One region of the Roseovarius sp. A46 genome, then DNA from elsewhere that is predicted to be linked to it. Evidence: riboswitches for the same ligand, from Rfam matches in the RefSeq annotation. Region 1 holds a riboswitch; each other region holds the start of a gene.
What was found. Region 1 has a riboswitch for thiamine pyrophosphate ahead of C6W92_RS10485 (ATP-binding cassette domain-containing protein). Riboswitches for the same ligand answer to the same signal wherever they lie in the genome.
Positions count from the first base shown of each region.

Region 2: linked by a shared signal. The riboswitch ahead of thiD (bifunctional hydroxymethylpyrimidine kinase/phosphomethylpyrimidine kinase) and the one ahead of C6W92_RS10485 (ATP-binding cassette domain-containing protein) in region 1 are both predicted to bind thiamine pyrophosphate.
Region 3: linked by a shared signal. The riboswitch ahead of thiC (phosphomethylpyrimidine synthase ThiC) and the one ahead of C6W92_RS10485 (ATP-binding cassette domain-containing protein) in region 1 are both predicted to bind thiamine pyrophosphate.

Region 1 is NZ_PVWS01000017.1:30,476-36,356, reverse strand. Features, by position in the region: gene C6W92_RS10500 (trimethylamine methyltransferase family protein) at 1-601, shown strand, start outside; gene C6W92_RS10495 (cytochrome c) at 946-1,440, opposite strand; gene C6W92_RS10490 (ABC transporter permease) at 1,713-2,456, opposite strand; gene C6W92_RS10485 (ATP-binding cassette domain-containing protein) at 2,453-3,193, opposite strand; TPP riboswitch at 3,232-3,331, opposite strand; gene C6W92_RS10480 (heme NO-binding domain-containing protein) at 3,430-4,032, shown strand; gene C6W92_RS10475 (diguanylate cyclase) at 4,029-5,297, shown strand; gene C6W92_RS10470 (c-type cytochrome) at 5,270-5,674, opposite strand; gene C6W92_RS10465 (hypothetical protein) at 5,867-5,881, opposite strand, start outside.
Region 2 is NZ_PVWS01000002.1:8,911-14,791, forward strand. Features, by position in the region: gene C6W92_RS01465 (site-specific DNA-methyltransferase) at 1-610, shown strand, start outside; gene C6W92_RS01470 (D-2-hydroxyacid dehydrogenase) at 695-1,666, opposite strand; gene C6W92_RS01475 (MmgE/PrpD family protein) at 1,663-3,030, opposite strand; TPP riboswitch at 3,160-3,264, shown strand; gene thiD (bifunctional hydroxymethylpyrimidine kinase/phosphomethylpyrimidine kinase) at 3,311-4,105, shown strand; gene C6W92_RS01485 (FAD-dependent oxidoreductase) at 4,102-5,088, shown strand; gene thiS (sulfur carrier protein ThiS) at 5,072-5,269, shown strand; gene C6W92_RS01495 (thiazole synthase) at 5,271-5,881, shown strand, end outside.
Region 3 is NZ_PVWS01000025.1:40,757-46,637, reverse strand. Features, by position in the region: gene C6W92_RS13165 (GNAT family N-acetyltransferase) at 1-94, shown strand, start outside; gene C6W92_RS13160 (sulfite exporter TauE/SafE family protein) at 214-1,131, shown strand; gene C6W92_RS13155 (TIGR02186 family protein) at 1,131-1,886, shown strand; gene C6W92_RS13150 (NAD-dependent epimerase/dehydratase family protein) at 1,907-2,785, opposite strand; TPP riboswitch at 2,921-3,041, shown strand; gene thiC (phosphomethylpyrimidine synthase ThiC) at 3,151-4,965, shown strand; gene rplT (50S ribosomal protein L20) at 5,137-5,502, opposite strand; gene rpmI (50S ribosomal protein L35) at 5,517-5,717, opposite strand; gene C6W92_RS13130 (hypothetical protein) at 5,842-5,881, opposite strand, start outside.

The sequences.
Region 1 (5,881 bases):
GCCCGCGTTCGGGACGCCGGAATACATGCGTGCGACGCAGATGACCGGGCAACTGGCGCGGTTCTACAAGCTGCCGATGCGGGCCTCGGGCGTTTGCGCGGCCAACGTGCCCGACGGGCAGGCGATATGGGAGACCTCCAACAGCCTGTGGTCGGCGGTGCAGGCGGGGGCCAACATGGTCTATCACGCGGCTGGATGGCTGGAGGGGGGGTTGATCGCGTCCCCTGAGAAATTCGTCATGGATTGCGAGATTTTGCAGCATATCCAGCGGTATATGGACCCGATGCTAACCGCCACGGGGCCGGACGAGATCGCCATCGACGCGATCCGCGAGGTCGGCGGACAGGGCCACTTCTTTGGCATCCAGCACACGCAGGACCGCTATACCACGGCCTTTTACGCGCCGTTCCTGAGCGACTGGCGCAATTACGAGGCGTGGGAGGCGGCGGGGGGCGTATGGACGACCGCGCGCGCGCACCAGGTGTTCCAGGACATCATCGCGGGCTTCGAGGCGCCGCCGATGGACGAGGGTATCCGCGAGGAACTGGCGGCCTTCGTGGAACGGCGCAAGGCCGAGGGCGGGGCACCGACGGATTTCTGAGGAGGGGGTGAAAGTGGCGTCGGTAACACGTCGGTATTGCGTCGGTATTCCGGCGGTGCGTGGGGGCCGGTCGGGGGACGGGTACTTGGGCCAAGAAGAAGGGAGCAGATCGGGGCGTCTGCCTGTCGCGGTGCGGATCGGTGAAAAAGGGGCAACCGCCCCGGAAGGCGTGCCCCTGACGGCAAGAGGCTCCTGACGGTTTTTCGGGAGACTTGGGCCGCTTTACTATATGCACCTTTTCGGCGCGCACCGATCCAAGAGGGCAAGTCCTGCTGTGAGTAGCGGTCTATCATTAGAAAGCGCAAAAACGTCGGAACCGATGGGTAAGCAAGCTCCTAGTTCGATTACTTTACCAAAAGCTGGCGCGTAAGAACCTCGACCATCTTTTGAGCCTCAGACTCATCAAGTCGCCCGTGATTCAGTAGGAACTCTGCGACGTCTCTATTCGAGTAACGACCGGTCAGTACATCGTCGCGCAAAATCAACTTGATGCGCGCAAACTTGGCAGCATTGTCATGGCAAATAACGCACTTGTTTCTGAACAGGGCGCCAGAATCGTGAATAAACTCGAACTGCTCAATCAGAACGTCGATTTCTTCGTCTGATAGCTTGCCGTGACCTGCCTCCAGAAAATCACGGACAAGGCGATCCGAAATTTTTCCAACAAGGCCGATATTAGTTATGGCCAACTTCTCAGCGACAAACTCTCCGGCATGCGGCGCGTGACAAGCTGCGCAGTTCTGTTCGTATACAAAATGCGGGTCAAGCTGCTGGGCGTTCACGCAAACTGCCCAAAACACAGCGCCGACTGATAGACCAATTTTTTTGAAGTGTTTCATTTTCCGAGCATCCTTGGGGTGCAAGAAACCGCGCACATTCAGGATACATGCTTCCGTCGTGATCACACTTGACCAGAGTCAATCTGCTGGCCGATCAACCTTGATTTGTTGAGGTTTTAAGAATCTACTAATTCCCGCCTGAAGCAGCTTGTTCGATTGTTTCTAAGCTTGCTACGCATTGCTGCCGTGGGTGCAAGTTGAAGCATCCGGCAAAATGGGCCCTCGACATCCTCGGCCTCATGGCTTCGCCATGATGCGCACAGGGCCGGGGATCAGCCCGCCGCCGTCCCATCCAGCCACCTCCGGCACGCCGCGTCCACGGCGCGGTGCAGCAGAAGGGTGAACACCGCCAGCACGATGAGGGCGGCGAACATGAGGTCGATCTTGGCGCGGCCATTGGCCAGCAGCATGAGGTAGCCAAGCCCCTTGGAGGCCCCCACCCATTCGCCGATGATCGCCCCGATGGGGGCGTAGACGGCGGCGAGGCGCAGGCCGGAGGCAAAGCCCGGCAGCGCGGCGGGCACGCGGATATGCCACATCAACCGCGCGGGCGAGCCCCCCATCACGCGCCCGAGGTCGAGCCAGGGCTGCGGGGTGCGCATCAGCGCGTCGAAAAACGACGAGGTGACCGGGAAGTAGATGATCAGCAGCGCCATGGCGATCTTGGACCACAGCCCGTAGCCCAGCCACAGCGTCAGGATGGGGGCGAGGGCGAAGACCGGGATCGCCTGGGAGAACACCATCATCGGGCGGATCAGCCCGCGTGCGAGCGGCGAGGCGGCGAGGCCGATGGCCGAGAGCCCGCCCAATATCGCCCCCAGCGCCAGCCCGATCAGCACCTCGGCGATGGTGACGCCCGCGTGCCCGGCGATCAGCGCGCGGCTGTGCCACAGCGCCTCGGCCACGCGGCCCGGCCCCGGCAGGATGAAGGGCGGCAGACCCGTGAGCGTGACAAGCGCCTGCCACAGCGCGAGCGCCAGCGCGGTGGAGGCGGCGATGGGGATGAGCCTGCTCATGCCGCCGCACCCTGCTCGCGCAGCCGGGCGAGCAGGCGGCCCTGCACTTCGAGCGTCCCGGCATCGTCCACGGGCCGGGGCACGGGCGCCGCGGGGGGCGCGACAGTCTCGAGCCCGTCCGCCCCGAGGATGTGGATGGCATGGCCGAGGCGGGCGGCCTCGCCCGGGTCATGGGTGACGAGCAGCACCGTGCGCCCCGAGAGGTGCCGTGCGCCCAGCTCCTGCATCTGCGCGCGGGTGCCCGCGTCGAGCGCCGAAAACGGCTCGTCGAGCAGCACGAGGGGGCGGTCCTCCATCAGCGTGCGCGCGAGCGCAACGCGCTGCCGCTGCCCGCCGGAGAGGGCGTGGGGCCGTTTGTGCGCGTGCTCTGACAGCCCGGTGCGGGCGAGGATGTCACGGGTGCGGGCGGGATCGGCGCGGGTGCCGCGCAGCCGCGCGCCGAGGGTGACATTGCCGGTCACGTCGAGCCAGGGCAAGAGATCGGCCCCCTGCGCCATGAGCGCCACGCGCCCGGTGACCGGCGCGCCGTCGGAGGCGGTGATGGTCCCGTCGAAGCGCGTCACCTCGTCGGTCCCCGCGACCAGCCGCAGGAGCGTGGTCTTGCCGATGCCGGAGGGGCCGAGAAGGCAGGTGATCCGCCCCGCCGCCGCCTCGAGCCGAAGCGGACCGAAGAGCGGCGCGCCGCCGATCGTGGCGGTGCCGTCGATGAGGAGTGCGGGCGGCGTGGCGGCTTGCATGGCCGGTCCTTTGGTTGGGCGGGGGACAGGGCAGGCCGCTTGAGCGCGTCTCCGTTCCCTCCGCCGGTGCGAGCCGGGTCAGGTTCGATGGGTTGGCGCAGCCTCTCAGCCCCTTGCAGGGCACCCCAACGGATGGCGGCGGTGGTAGCAGGCCCCCGGTGCGCTGACAAGCGGCGCGCGTTCAGGGAATGTTAAACTCTGGTTGCCAGACTGCGCGCACCGGCAAGGAGAGGGCCATGAACGGGCTGATCAACCGCGCGATCGCGTGTTTCGTCAGGGACAGCTACGGCGTTCCCGTGTGGGAAGAGGTGATGGCGCGCCTCGGGATCGACGAGTCCGCGTTCGAGCCGCTGATGCCGTGCGAGCCGGGGGTGACGGCGCGCCTGGTCGAGGCGGTCGCGGCACGGTTTTCACGGTCGTCCGCCGACCTGCTGGAGGATCTCGGCACCTATCTCGTGGCGCAGCCCCGGTCCGAGGCGATCCGGCGGCTGTTGCGCTTCGGCGGGGTGGACTTCGCCGAGTTCCTCGAATCGCTCGAGGACCTGCCCGACCGGGCGCGGCTCGCCATGTCCGAGCTCGACCTGCCCGCCATCAGCCTTTACATGCAGGGCGCGGGGGTGTTTCTCGTGGAGATGGCGCGCGCAGATGGCGCGGGGCTGCGATTTGGGCCGGTTCTGCTGGGCATGCTGCGCGCGATGGCCGACGATTACGGGGCGCTGGTGCTGCTCGATTATCGCGGCTGCGACGCCACGCGTGAGATCATCGAGGTGCACCTGCTCGACGCGGCCTTTGCCGACGGGCGGGACTTTGACCTCGCCAGCGGGCGGGCCGCGCCATGAGCGGCGCGGCTGCGCAGATGCAAGCCTTGGCGCAGGTGGCGATGCTTGACCGGTTCTGTCCCATGCACGTGGTCATCGGCCCGACCGGCCATGTCATCGGCGGCGGGCCGACGCTGGCCAAGATCGTGGCGCCCGAGAAGATGATCGGCCGGCGGTTTCTCGAATTGTTCGAGCTGACCCGGCCGCGGGCTGTGCAGGACGTTGCCGCGCTGCGCGCGCTAGACGGGGCGCGGCTGCGCCTGCGGCTGCGGTCGCGCCCGCGCTATGCGCTCAAGGGGCAGCTTTGCCTGCTGGCGCCCGAGGATGCGGGCGGAGCCGGGGGCGCGATGGTGGTCAACCTCGCCTTCGGCATCTCGGTGGTCGACGCGGTGCGCGATTTCGGCCTCAGCGGCGCAGATTTCGCGGTGACCGATCTGGCGACCGAGATGCTTTACCTGCTCGAGGCCAAGACCCTGGCGATGGAGGAATCGCGCAGGCTCAACCGCCGCCTCGAAGGGGCACGGCGCGCCGCGCAGGAAGAGGCGCTGACCGATACGCTCACGGGATTGCGCAACCGGCGCGCCTTCGACGCGCTGCTGGCACAGGCGGTCCAGGAGGGCGGGGCGTTCGCGCTGCTGCATCTCGATCTCGATTTCTTCAAGCAGGTCAACGATACCCACGGCCATGCGGCGGGCGACCTCGTGCTGCGCGTGGCGGCGCGGCGAATGCTGTCGGTGGTGCGCGCCCGCGACGTGATCGCGCGCGTGGGCGGCGACGAGTTCGTGCTGTTGCTGCCCGGTATCGACGCCACCGGCGCGGTCGATACCGTCGCCCGGCGGCTCGTCGCGGCGCTGGAGGAGCCGGTGAGCGACGGCACGCTGACCTGTCGTATCTCGGCCAGCATCGGCGCGACGCTCTGCCGTGATGGCCCGGGCCGCGCGCCCGGTGAAATCATGGATGCCGCCGACCGCGCACTATACGCGGCAAAGGCTGCCGGGCGCGGCTGTCACAGGCTCCACATCGCGCAGGACGCGGCGCCGCCGGGCGGCGAGCCGATGCCGCCAGGGTTGCAAGACGCCGGGGATGCGGACGGTGGCCAGTGCGCCGGGACCGCCCGCTCTGCCGGGGCGGATCGGAAGGTCGGGATATGCCAGGACGCCGATACCGGACCGCGGGCCGGGGGTGCCGTGGACGCGGTGTCCGGTGGCGACGGCGTGGCCCCGGGGGACGTGGACGGCGCTTGGCAGGCTGCGGGCGCTCACGGGGCGGCGATGCGTTCCAGGTAGGCCCAGACATCGCGCGCCTTGTTCGCGTCGCGCAGCCTGTAGGCCATCTTGCCGCGCGCTTCAGGGTCGTCGAGATAGCCGCGCAGGAAGGCGGTGGCGTCGCGCACGTAGACCACGAAATCGGCTTCGTTCCAGCGCAGCCCGCGCTGCCCGGCCTCGGTCATGGAGGGAGAATAGTGAAAGCCCGGCACGCTACCCGCATGGCGCCCGATCACGCCGTAGAGATTGGGCCCGGTGCGCCCGCCGCGCACGAGCGCCGAGCCGGTCTCGTCGATGACGGAATGACAGGCGGTGCACGCCCGGAACAGGCGCTCGCCGCGTTCGGGATCGGCGGCATGGGCCGGCAGGGCGAAGCCCAGGGCGGCGAAAAGGATCATCTTTCGAGAAAATTGCATCGCGCGCGGCCTCCGGACGGTTTCTTCTCCCCACATGTCCAAGATGGCACGGCAGATGGCGCAAGCAATGCGCCAACCCCGGGCTTCACGCGCTTGTCAGCATCCGTCATCGGGGCGTGTGCACGAACAGGACGGTAAGGTTGTGATCAACCACAAGATGTAGGGAGGGGCCGATCAGAGCGCGGGAAG
Region 2 (5,881 bases), on a different contig from region 1:
TGACGGCATCCAGATGCGCTCTGACTGGGTATTGCCCCTCTGCACCGGGCATGAGCGGCTCAAGGACGAGAACGGCGACAAGGCGCACCCCACGCAAAAGCCCGAGAGCCTGCTGCACCGCGTGCTCGTCGGCACCACCAGCCCCGGCGACGTGGTGCTCGACCCTTTCTTCGGCACCGGCACGACCGGGGCGGTGGCCCGGATGCTGGGCCGCGATTACATCGGGATCGAGCGCGAAGAGAGCTATCGCCGCGTGGCCGAGAAACGGCTCGCCAGTATCAGGAAGTACGACCGTGACGCGCTCCAGGTTTCCACGTCCAAGCGCGCCGAGCCGCGTGTGCCCTTTGGCCAGCTTGTCGAGAGGGGGATGCTGCGCCCCGGCGAGGTCCTGACCTCGATGAACGGCAAATCCGCCGCCAAGGTGCGCGCCGACGGCACGCTGGTGGCCGACGGGATCAACGGCTCGATCCACAAGGTGGGCGCGCATCTCGAGGGCGCGCCGTCCTGCAACGGCTGGACCTATTGGTGCTTTCGCCGCGAGGGCAAGACCGTGCCCATCGACGTGCTGCGCCAGCAGATCCGCGCCGAGATGGCCGACCGCCCGAACTGACACCCATACCGCCGGTGCCCGGGGCCTGACTTGGCCGGGCGCCCTTGCCTTGCCCCGCCCCTCGTGGCGGGGCGTTTTTCGGTCTCAATAGCCGCGTTCCGGATCGACAACGTTGAAAAGCGGCTCGCCCCGCCGCCAGTGCCCGAGATTGTCAAGAAACAGCTCGAAGGACCGCATCGCCCAGCCCTCCCAGACCGCCGAGCAATGCGGCGACAGGATCACCCTGTCCAGACCCCAGAGCGGGTGATCGCCGGGCAGCGGCTCGGTCTCGAACACGTCGAGCGCGGCGCCGCGCAAATGCCCCGTGCGCATGGTGTTCACGAGCGCCGCCCCGTCGAGCACGCCGCCGCGCGACACGTCGACGAGGATCGCATCCGGCTTCATCGCCACCAGCGACCGCGCGTTCACAAGGCCCCGCGTCCCGGACACAAGCGGCACCGACAGCACCACGATATCCGCCTTGCCCCACAGATCGGGCAACGCATCGGCGGGATGTACCTCGTCCACGTTCTCCGTCGGTTTCGGTCGGGCACGGGTGCCGATCACGTTGAGGCCGAACGCCTTGGCCCGCGCCGCCACCGCCTGACCGGTATGGCCCAGCCCCACGATCAGGAGGGTCTTGCCCTGAAGCGGCGTCATCAGCCGCGTGCTGTCCCAGTGCCGCGCTGTGCGGTCGGTGGCCATCCCGTCGATGTCGAGCGTGAAATGCAGCACCGACCCGAATACGTATTCGGCGATCATCGGCGCGGCGACCCCGGCGGCGTTGCTGACCGTCACGGCCTGCGCGTCCCACGGCGTCAGATGATCCACCCCGGCTCCGCCCACGGCGATCCAGCGCGGGCCGTGCGCGCCGAGCAACGCCTCGCGCGGATAGTCCGTGCGCCCGTGAAATGCGACGGAATAGACGATATCGGGCCGAAAATCGTCCAGTACCACATCAAGACCGTCATAGCCGTCATGCCCGCGCGCCTCGATCCCCGGCGCAGCCTCGGCCAGCCGTTCAAGCATCGGGGCGGGATCGCTGGTGTGGACGAGGATACGGGGGGCGTTGGTCATGGCCTGTCCGGTTCGGGGTATACGAGCCCGGCAAGCTGCGAGAATTTGGTACCATGGTCAAGCAGCCGCTCGTGCATTTCCCATAGAGCGCCGATCCGCGCCTCCGAGAGCGCACCCCCCGCCATCACCGACAGCTTGGCGCGGATATCGGCCTTGGGCATCGGTGCCTCCGGCCCGCCGCGCGCGTTGCAATCGCCCGAACGGACTACGCGTCCGTCGCGCAGCCGCACGGTCACGTCAGACCAGCGTCCCTCGGGAAAGCGCGCGGAATGGCGCGGCTCCTCGCGCACGGTGATGCCGGCGTGCATTTCCGCCACGCGCGGATCGCGTAACGCGTCCCCGGTTATCTCCGCCGGGCCGAGGCGGCCATGTACGACGTAGGCCGCCAGCGCGAATCCCAGCGAATACTGTGCCTCGCTCGTTGTCTCGGGCATCCCGGGAAAGAGGGCCGCGGATTGCGCGAAGGTGGCGACCTCCAGTGCCTCGATCTCCTCGGGTCTGACGCCCTCTTCCTCGACCAGCACCCGCAGGCATTCCAGCGCGCCATGCGCCCAGCGGCAGATCGGGTAGGGCTTGATATAATTGCGCATCACCGTCCAGTCCCGGCCCAGATCGGCCCAGACAGGCGCCACATTCGCCCCCTCCACGGTGATCGCCGGCACGCCGGTAAAGCCACGTTCAGCCTGTAACAGGGACGAAACGCCGACAAGGGCCCCCATGCCAGAGCCATCATGCAGCATCGTCGGGTTGGCGATCTCGCGCATCATCTGGCTACGCGGCCCGTGATACTCGGCGATGCCGAGCGCGTGGCGCAGCACATCCGCCGTATCCCCCCGCAGATGCGCCCCCAGCGCCGCCACGCCCAGCGCGTTCCACGCGCCGGAGGTGTGATAATCGCTCACCGTGGCATGCAGTGCGACGGCGGCGCGCGCGGCTACCTCGTAGCCCATCGCCAGCGCGGTGAGTGCCTGCCTGCCCGTCAAACCGGGGCGTTGCTCCGCAAAGGCGAAAAGCGCGGGCACCAGCGCGCAGCCGATATGCCCCTTGGTGGCGTTCAGCCCGTCATGCGCATCCAGATTGTCGATCTGTGTGGCCAGCGCCCAGGCTGCCCCCGGTATGGCACAGCGCCGCCCGTCAAAGAGCAGCGTCGCGCGGTGATCCTCGCGCACTGCCCCGTGGAAATCGCAGGCGAAGTCCCGTGCGATCCGCCCCACATCGAGCGATGCCGCCCCTGCCGCAACGCCCAGCGTGTCAACAAGCAGCACCGCCGTTCGTGCCAGCACCTCCTCGGGGACGGGCAACGCCACATTGAGCGCGAAGCGCGCGATGGGCGTGAATTGGTCGATATTGGCGGCATAGGACATGGGCGCATCTCCGAGGGATTGGCCATGCCCCATCCTGACCCCGGGAGCCGGCGGCGTGCGGCCGGTTTGCGACATATCCTGTCCCGCTTTCCCCCCTTGCGAGCGTCCGGTACCACTGTTACCTCTTGGGTAGCTCCGTTGGGGTGCCCGGGATGCACGGGCTGAGAGGCGATGCGCCAACCCATCGAACCTGATCCGGATGATACCGGCGTAGGGAACGGATATCAGCAAGCCCGAGCGCGCCCTGCATCCGTTCCCCGAAAACTTGAGGGAGACGCGCATGGCGGCGACCGCATTGACAATCGCAGGCTCCGACAGCGGTGGCGGCGCGGGGATTCAGGCCGATCTCAAGACATTCTCGGCGCTGGGCGTGTATGGCGCGAGCGTGATCACCGCCGTGACCGCGCAGAACACCTGTGCCGTGACCGATGTGCACCCGGTGCCGAACGCAACCGTGGCGGCGCAGATTGCGGCCGTTCTGGGCGATATCAGGATCGATTGCATCAAGATCGGGATGCTGGGCGATGTCGGGCTGATCGAGACGGTCACCGAGGCGCTAGCGGGCTATGACGGCCCGATCGTGCTCGACCCGGTGATGGTCGCCAAGTCCGGGGCGCGGCTCTTGCCCGAGGCGGCGCGCACAGCGCTGATCGCGCATCTGCTGCCGCGCGCTGACTTGCTGACACCCAACCTGCCCGAGGCGGCGGCGCTGTTGGGCTGTGCCGAGGCCATGAGCGATGCAGACATGCAGGCGCAGGGCACACGGTTATGCGGGATGGGCGCGGGTGCGGTGCTGATGAAGGGCGGTCATGGGCAGGGAGAGACCTGCACCGATTGGCTGATCGCCGATGAGGTGACGCGCCTCGACGCCCCCCGCATCGCTACGCGCAACACCCACGGCACCGGGTGCACCCTCTCTTCGGCCATCGCAGCGGGGCTGGCGCAGGGGCTGACCCTGCGCGAGGCGGTCGCGCGGGCGCATGGCTGGCTGCATCGGGCGATTCTTGCCGCCGACGCGCTGGAAGTCGGGCAAGGCCACGGCCCGGTACATCATTTTCACGAGGTCTGGACATGACCGACGCAATCACCATTCGCGGCGCGGGCATCGTGGGGCTCTGTGTGGCCACTGAACTCATGGCGCGGGGCGTCCACGTTACCCTTCGCGATCCCGCACCGGAACCCGGCGCGCATGGCTGCTCGTGGTGGGCGGGTGGCATGCTTGCGCCCTTCTGCGAGGGGATGACGGCAGAGGAGCCGGTGGTCCGCCTTGGCCAACAGGCCGCCGACTGGTGGGAAGCGCAGGGTGTCGAGGTAATTCGGCGCGGCTCACTCGTTGTCACGCTGCAACGCGACCGGCGCGAGCTGGATCAGTTCGCGCGGCGCACCGCCGGGCATCGGCTGGTGACCGGCGAGGATTTAGCCGCGTTAGAGCCGCATCTGGCCGACCGCCACGACCGCGCGCTCTATTTTCACGATGAGGCGCATATCGATCCGCGGGCCGCGCTCATGCACCTGCGCAAACGGCTACAAGAGGCGGGCGCGCGCTTTGAGCAAGACGCCGCCGCCCCCGATGGCCCGGTGATCGACTGTCGTGGCCTCGCGGCGCAGGACAGCCTGTCTGATCTGCGCGGCGTCAAAGGAGAGATGGTGGTGCTGCGCTCGGCGGATGTGACCCTGAATCGGCCCATCCGCCTTTTGCATCCGCGCTTTCCGCTCTACATCGTGCCGCGCGGCGATGGCGTGTTCATGCTGGGCGCGACGCAGATCGAGAGCGAGGAGCGCTGGCGCGCCTCGGCGCGCTCGGTGATGGAATTGCTCTCGGCCGCCTACGCCCTGCACCCCGCCTTCGGCGAGGCCGAGGTGATGGAGATCGGGGCCGACGCGCGCCCCGCTTTTCCCGACAACCTGCCGCGCATCACGCGCCAGGGGGACGCGATCCATGTCAACGGCCTTTTCCGTCACGGCTTTCTGTTATCGCCGGCCGTGGCGCGGATGGCCGCTGGGCTGGTGATGCGCGAAAATCAGAGACCGGAGTTCTACCATGAAGATCACGGTTAATGGCACGACGCAGGAGAGCGCGGCCACCACCCTCGACACGCTGCTGGATGAGCTGGGCTATGGCGCGGCCAAGGTGGCGACCGCGGTGAACCAGAGCTTCGTTCCGGCAGCGATGAGGCCGGAACACAGACTAGCTGATGGCGATCAGATCGAGATCGTTGCACCGCGACAAGGGGGCTGAGATGCCACGCTACTACGACACCGAGATCACCTCGCGCCTGATGCTCGGTACCGCGCAATACCCCTCGCCCGCCATCCTGGCCGAGGCATTCAAGCGCTCCGGTGCGGGCATCGCCACCGTCTCGGTCCGCCGCGAGGCGGGGGGCGAGCGCGCGGGACAGGCGTTCTGGGACATGATCGGTGATCTGGGCGCGCACGTCCTGCCCAACACCGCCGGCTGCCATTCGGTGCGTGAGGCGGTGACCACGGCGCAGATGGCGCGCGAGCTGTTTGACACCGACTGGATCAAGCTCGAGGTGATCGGTCATGCCGACACCTTGCAGCCGGACCCCTTCGGACTGGTAGAGGCGGCGCGCATCCTGACCGACGAGGGGTTCAAGGTGTTTCCCTATTGCACCGAGGATCTCGTGCTTTGCGAACGGCTGGTCGAGGCCGGGTGCCGGGTGCTGATGCCCTGGGGCGCGCCGATCGGCACCGGGCTGGGGCTCAACAATATCTACGGGTTGCGCAGCTTGCGTGCCCATTTCCCTGACCTGCCGCTGGTGATCGACGCAGGGCTGGGCCTGCCCTCTCAGGCGGCCCACGCGATGGAGCTGGGCTATGACGCGGTGCT
Region 3 (5,881 bases), on a different contig from region 1:
CCGTTGGCGCAAATGTGCGTGCCGCGCGGGCTATTATCCGCGCGCGGGCGGCATAGCGGTGGACGCGCTGATCCTGGAAAAGCATCTCGGTTAAGCCGCGCGTCTTCGCGCTTTGCGAAAGACGCTTTCCGGCAACAAGAATTTACCACCTGTCCGGGGTCCAAACCGTGCCGCTCCCTTGCATATCGTGGCGGCATGGGGCTAACAATCATCATGCAGATTTATCTCCCCATCGCCGAGGTTTCGGTCAACGCCTTCCTGCTGTTGGGGCTTGGCGGGATCGTGGGCGTGCTGTCGGGCATGTTCGGGGTTGGCGGCGGTTTCCTGATGACGCCACTTCTGTTCTTCATCGGTATCCCGCCCGCCGTCGCCGTGGCGACCGAGGCCAACCAGATTGTCGCCTCGTCGTTTTCGGGCGTGCTGGCGCATCTGCGACGAAAGACCGTCGATCTGAGGATGGGCACGGTGTTGCTCGTGGGGGGGCTCTTCGGCGCGGCGCTGGGCGTGGTGCTGTTCAACTACCTGAAATCGCTGGGTCAGGTCGATCTGCTGGTGAAGCTGTGTTACGTCGTCTTTCTCGGCGTGATCGGCGGGATGATGTTCATCGAGAGCCTGCGCGCGATCCGCAATACCCGCCGGGGGGCTGCCCCGAAGCGCAAGAAGCACGGATGGGTACACGGGCTGCCCTTCAAGATGCGGTTTCGCACCTCGGGGCTCTATATCTCGGTGATCCCGCCGCTGCTGGTCGGGGTGGCGGTGGGTGTGCTCGCCGCGATCATGGGTGTGGGCGGCGGCTTCATCATGGTGCCGGCGATGATCTACCTGCTGGGGATGCCGACCAAGGTGGTGGTGGGCACGTCGCTGTTTCAGATCATCTTCGTCACCGCCTTTACCACGCTCCTGCACGCCACCACCAATTTCACCGTTGATATCGCGCTGGCGGTGCTCTTGCTCGTGGGAGGCGTGATCGGTGCGCAGTTCGGCACCATGATCGGCACGCGGATGAAGGCCGAGCAACTGCGTATCCTGCTGGCAGTGATGGTGCTCGTGGTCTGCGGCAAGCTGGCCTTTGACCTGCTGGTGATGCCGTCGGAGCTCTATTCCATCGCCTCGGGCGCGGGGGGGCACTGATGCTGCGCCTCGCGCTCCTCCTGTGTCTGGTGACGTTGCCCCTGCGCGCCGAGGAGGTGGTGCTGGGCCTGTCGCGGGACCGGGTGGCGATCACCGCCACGTTCGAGGGCTCGGACATCCTCATCTTCGGTGCGGTCAAGCGCGAGGCACCGATCTCGGAGGTGCCGCTCGGCGTGGTGATCACCGTGGCCGGGCCGTCGCAGCCGGTGCAGGTCCGGCGCAAGGAGCGCCGCTTCGGCATCTGGGTCAATACCGACGCTGTCGATCTCGACGCCGCGCCCACCTTTTACGCGGTTGCCACGAGCGGGTCGCTCGATCAGGTACTGACCGAGACCGAAGACCTGCGCCACCGGGTCTCGATCCCGCGCGCGATCCGCTCGGTTGGCGCGGCGAGCATGGCCGAGGATGCCGAGAGGTTTACCGACGCACTCATCCGCATCCGCGAGCGCACGGATGCCTACCAGCTATTGGAGAACGCCGTTGCCCTCGACGAGCAGACGCTGTTTCGCACCGCGATCAGCCTGCCCGCCAACCTCACCGAGGGAGCCTACAAGACCCGGATTTTCCTCACCCGCGAGGGGCGCGTGGTGTCGCAGTTCGAGACGGTGATCGACGTGCGCAAAGTGGGGCTGGAGCGTTGGCTCTTTACCCTGTCGCGGCAGCAGCCGCTGGCCTATGGGCTGATGTCTCTGGCGATCGCCATCGCCGCGGGCTGGGCTGCGTCGGCCGCGTTCCGGGTGCTGCGGCGCACCTGAGACACGCGGGCGAAGGGCGCTCAGGCGACACCCGCCGCGCGCCATTGGCGCACCATCTCTGCCGGTGTGCTGTCGCCGGGGGTGAACCGGTGCAGCGCGGCGAGGCGGCGGCAATCGAGGGTGATGCGCTGATGCGCGCCCTGGGGCGCGGGGCGGGTCTCGATGTGCGCCCCCGCGGCCTGTGCCAGCGCCGTCATCGCCACCGGGTCCGGCGCGGCGATGTTGAGCGCCTCGGGCAGTGGCCCGGGATGGCGGCACAGCGTGGCGAGGACGGTGGCGAGCGTCGCGGGGCCGATATAGGAGCGCACCGGCCCGCCGCCATCGGCGAAGCGGTCGATCACCACCGCGCCGCCCGGCCCGGTGCGCGCCACGTTGAGCAAGAGCGCATCCGCCCCCGCCACGTTGCCGATGCGCAGGGCGCAGATGTCGAGGCCGCGCGCGCGCCACGGCGCGCAGGCGGCCTCCATCTCCAGCTTGGCGGCACCGTAGGCGTTGACCGGGGCGCAGGGGGTGTCCTCGGTGAACGGAGTAGTGCCGCCCGCGCCGTAGACCGCCGAGGACGAGGCCAGGAGCACGCGGGTCACGCCCGCGCGCAGGCCCGCGTCGAGCGTGGCCTCGGCAATGTGGCGGTTGAGGCCGAGATCCCGCCCCGGCCCCGGCGTTATGCCTGCGAGCGCCACGATTGCGGCGGGGCGGCGGCCCGTCTCTGCGATATGGGTGAAGAGCGCGCCCGGCCCGTCGAGCGGATCCCATGCCAGCGCGCCCGGCGGGCCGGGGCGGCGGTATTGCGGGATAAGCGCGAGGTCGGGGGCCACCTCCGGCCAGCAGGCGCACAGCATCCGCCCGACGCGGCCCGAAGCCCCGGTGAGAAGGATGGATGTGTCCGCCTTGTCGGTCATTCCCGGCCCGTCCGTTCGCTTTGATGCCGGGCCCGCCCGGGCATTCGCCCCCACCCGTCTAGCAAGCAACGTGGCGCACCGACAAGAGACGCGTGCCGGGCGATGCTTGCCCCGGGTATGGGGATCGGCTAGCGTCCGGTCTTGCAGGGGAGTCCCGCCTTGGGGACTGAGAGGCTGACAGGTGGTGACACCGGTGATGCGACCCTTTGAACCTGACCCAGTTGATACTGGCGTAGGAAGCTGAGGAACCGCGCGCACCGCTGGTGGTCTGCCGGTTCCGAACCGGGATCGCGACCTGCGCCCCGATGCTCCCCGGCCACGGCTCATCTGGTCTCTTTGGCACCGTGCAACGAGGAGCACCAAGCATGACCATCCCTAACCAAGATATGTCCCCCAACGTGACCACCGGCCCCTTGCCCGCGTCGCGCAAGATTTACGTTGCAGGCTCACTACACCCGAAAATCCGCGTGCCGATGCGCGAGATTTCCACCCATCCGACGGCGGGCGAGGGGCCGCTGCCGGTCTATGACAGTTCGGGCGCCTATACCGACCCGGAGGCTGCGATCGACGTGGGTCGGGGGCTGCCGCCCCTGCGCCGCGAGTGGATCATGGCGCGCGGGGACGTGGCGGGGTATCCGGGCCGCCGCGTGAGGCCGGAGGATAACGGCTTTGTCACCGGTGACCGGCTGGTGCCGGAGTTCCCGATGCGGGCGGAGCCCCTGCGCGGCACGGGGGGTGCCGCGCCGACGCAACTGGCCTATGCGCGGGCGGGGATCATCACGCCGGAGATGGAGTTCGTCGCCATCCGCGAGAACCAGTTGCGCGAGGCGAGCGTAGCGGCGCGCGACGGCAACGACTGGGGCGCGAACATTCCTGACTATGTGACCCCGGAATTTGTCCGGTCCGAGATCGCGGCGGGCCGCGCCATCATCCCCGCCAATATCAACCACCCCGAGCTTGAGCCGATGATCATCGGCCGCAATTTTCTGGTCAAGATCAACGCCAACATGGGCACCTCCGCCGTCACCTCGTCGATGGAAGAGGAGGTGGAGAAACTGGTCTGGGCGATCCGCTGGGGGGCCGATACGGTGATGGACCTCTCCACCGGGCGCAACATCCACAACACCCGCGAATGGATCATCCGCAATTCCCCCGTCCCTATCGGCACGGTGCCGATCTACCAGGCGCTGGAAAAGGTGAACGGTATTGCAGAGGACCTGACATGGGAGGTGTTTCGCGACACGCTGATCGAGCAGGCCGAACAGGGCGTGGATTACTTCACCATCCACGCGGGCGTGCGCCTGCACATGGTGCCGATGACGGTGGAGCGGGTGACGGGGATCGTGTCGCGCGGCGGCTCGATCATGGCCAAATGGTGCCTGCACCATCACCGCGAGAGCTTCCTCTACGAGCATTTCGAGGATATCTGCGACATCTGCCGCCAGTACGACGTGAGCTTTTCGCTGGGCGACGGGCTGCGCCCCGGCTCCATCGCCGATGCCAACGATGCCGCGCAGTTTGCCGAGTTGGAGACGCTTGGCGAACTCACGAAAATCGCCTGGGGCCGCGATTGCCAGGTGATGATCGAGGGGCCGGGCCATGTGGCGATGCACAAGATCAAGGAGAACATGGACAAGCAGTTGGAGTGCTGTGACGAGGCGCCGTTCTACACCCTCGGGCCGCTCACCACCGACATTGCGCCAGGCTATGACCATATCACCAGCGGCATCGGCGCGGCGATGATCGGCTGGTTCGGCTGCGCGATGCTGTGCTACGTCACGCCCAAGGAGCACCTTGGCCTACCCGACCGCGACGACGTGAAAACCGGGGTTATCACCTACAAGATCGCGGCCCATGCCGCCGATCTGGCCAAGGGGCTGCCCGGTGCGCAACGGCGCGATGATGCGCTTTCGCGCGCGCGGTTCGAATTCCGCTGGGAGGATCAGTTCAACCTCTCGCTCGATCCCGAAACGGCGCGTGATTTCCACGACCAGACCCTGCCCAAGGAGGCGCACAAGGTGGCGCATTTCTGCTCGATGTGCGGGCCGAAATTCTGTTCGATGCGGATCAGCCACGACATCCGTGCCGAGGCGCAGAAAGAGGGCATGGCGGCGATGGCCGAGAGGTACCGTGAAGGCGGCGATCTCTACATGCCGCTCGGCAGTGGCGAAGACGGCTAGAGCGTGTCGCGTTCATTCGCATTCACGCGACACGCTCTAACTTCTTGATTTCGCATGTTCAAGGAGCTCAAAACCGGTTCCCACTTTTGAGCAACATGCTTTAAAACGGAAAACGCCGCCCGGGGATGATCCCCGGGCGGCGCTTGTTCTGTCCCTCGCGTGCGACCGGCGTCAGGCCGCGAGCGCCTTCTTCGCCTGATCGACGATGGCGGCGAAGGCCGACGGTTCGTGCACGGCGAGATCGGCGAGCACCTTGCGATCCACCTCGACTCCGGCGAGGCTCAGCCCGTTGATGAAGCGCGAATAGGTCAGCGATTCGTCCTGGGCGCGCACGGCGGCGTTGATCCGCTGGATCCACAGCGCGCGGAAATTGCGCTTGCGGTTCTTGCGGTCGCGCGTGGCGTACTGGTTGGCCTTGTCGACAGCCTGGGCGGCCACCTTGAAGGTATTCTTGCGGCGGCCGTAATAGCCTTTGGCCGCGGTGGTGACTTTCTTGTGGCGAGCGTGGGTAACGGTCCCACCTTTGGTGCGTGACATCTCTCAAATCCTCCTTAACGCGAATACGGCATCATAGGCTTGATGATCTGCTCATCGGCCTTGCTCAGCGTGGTCGTGCCACGCGCGTTGCGGATGAATTTGTTGCTGCGCTTGATCATCCCGTGGCGCTTGCCCGCCTGGGCGGTGATGATCTTGCCAGTGGCGGACACCTTGAACCGCTTCTTGCAGCTCGACTTGGTCTTCATCTTGGGCATTTCCGGCTCCTTTGTAGGTCGGTCGTCCCGCTCGTCTCGGCATGCCTCTTCGGGCCGGACCAGCGGATTGAGCGCGCCGTATACGCCAGCATCGGGCATTGTGCAAGAGCGGCCAGCGCGGCGATCACGGCAGGTAGCGGGCCATCACGTTGAGGATGACGGCG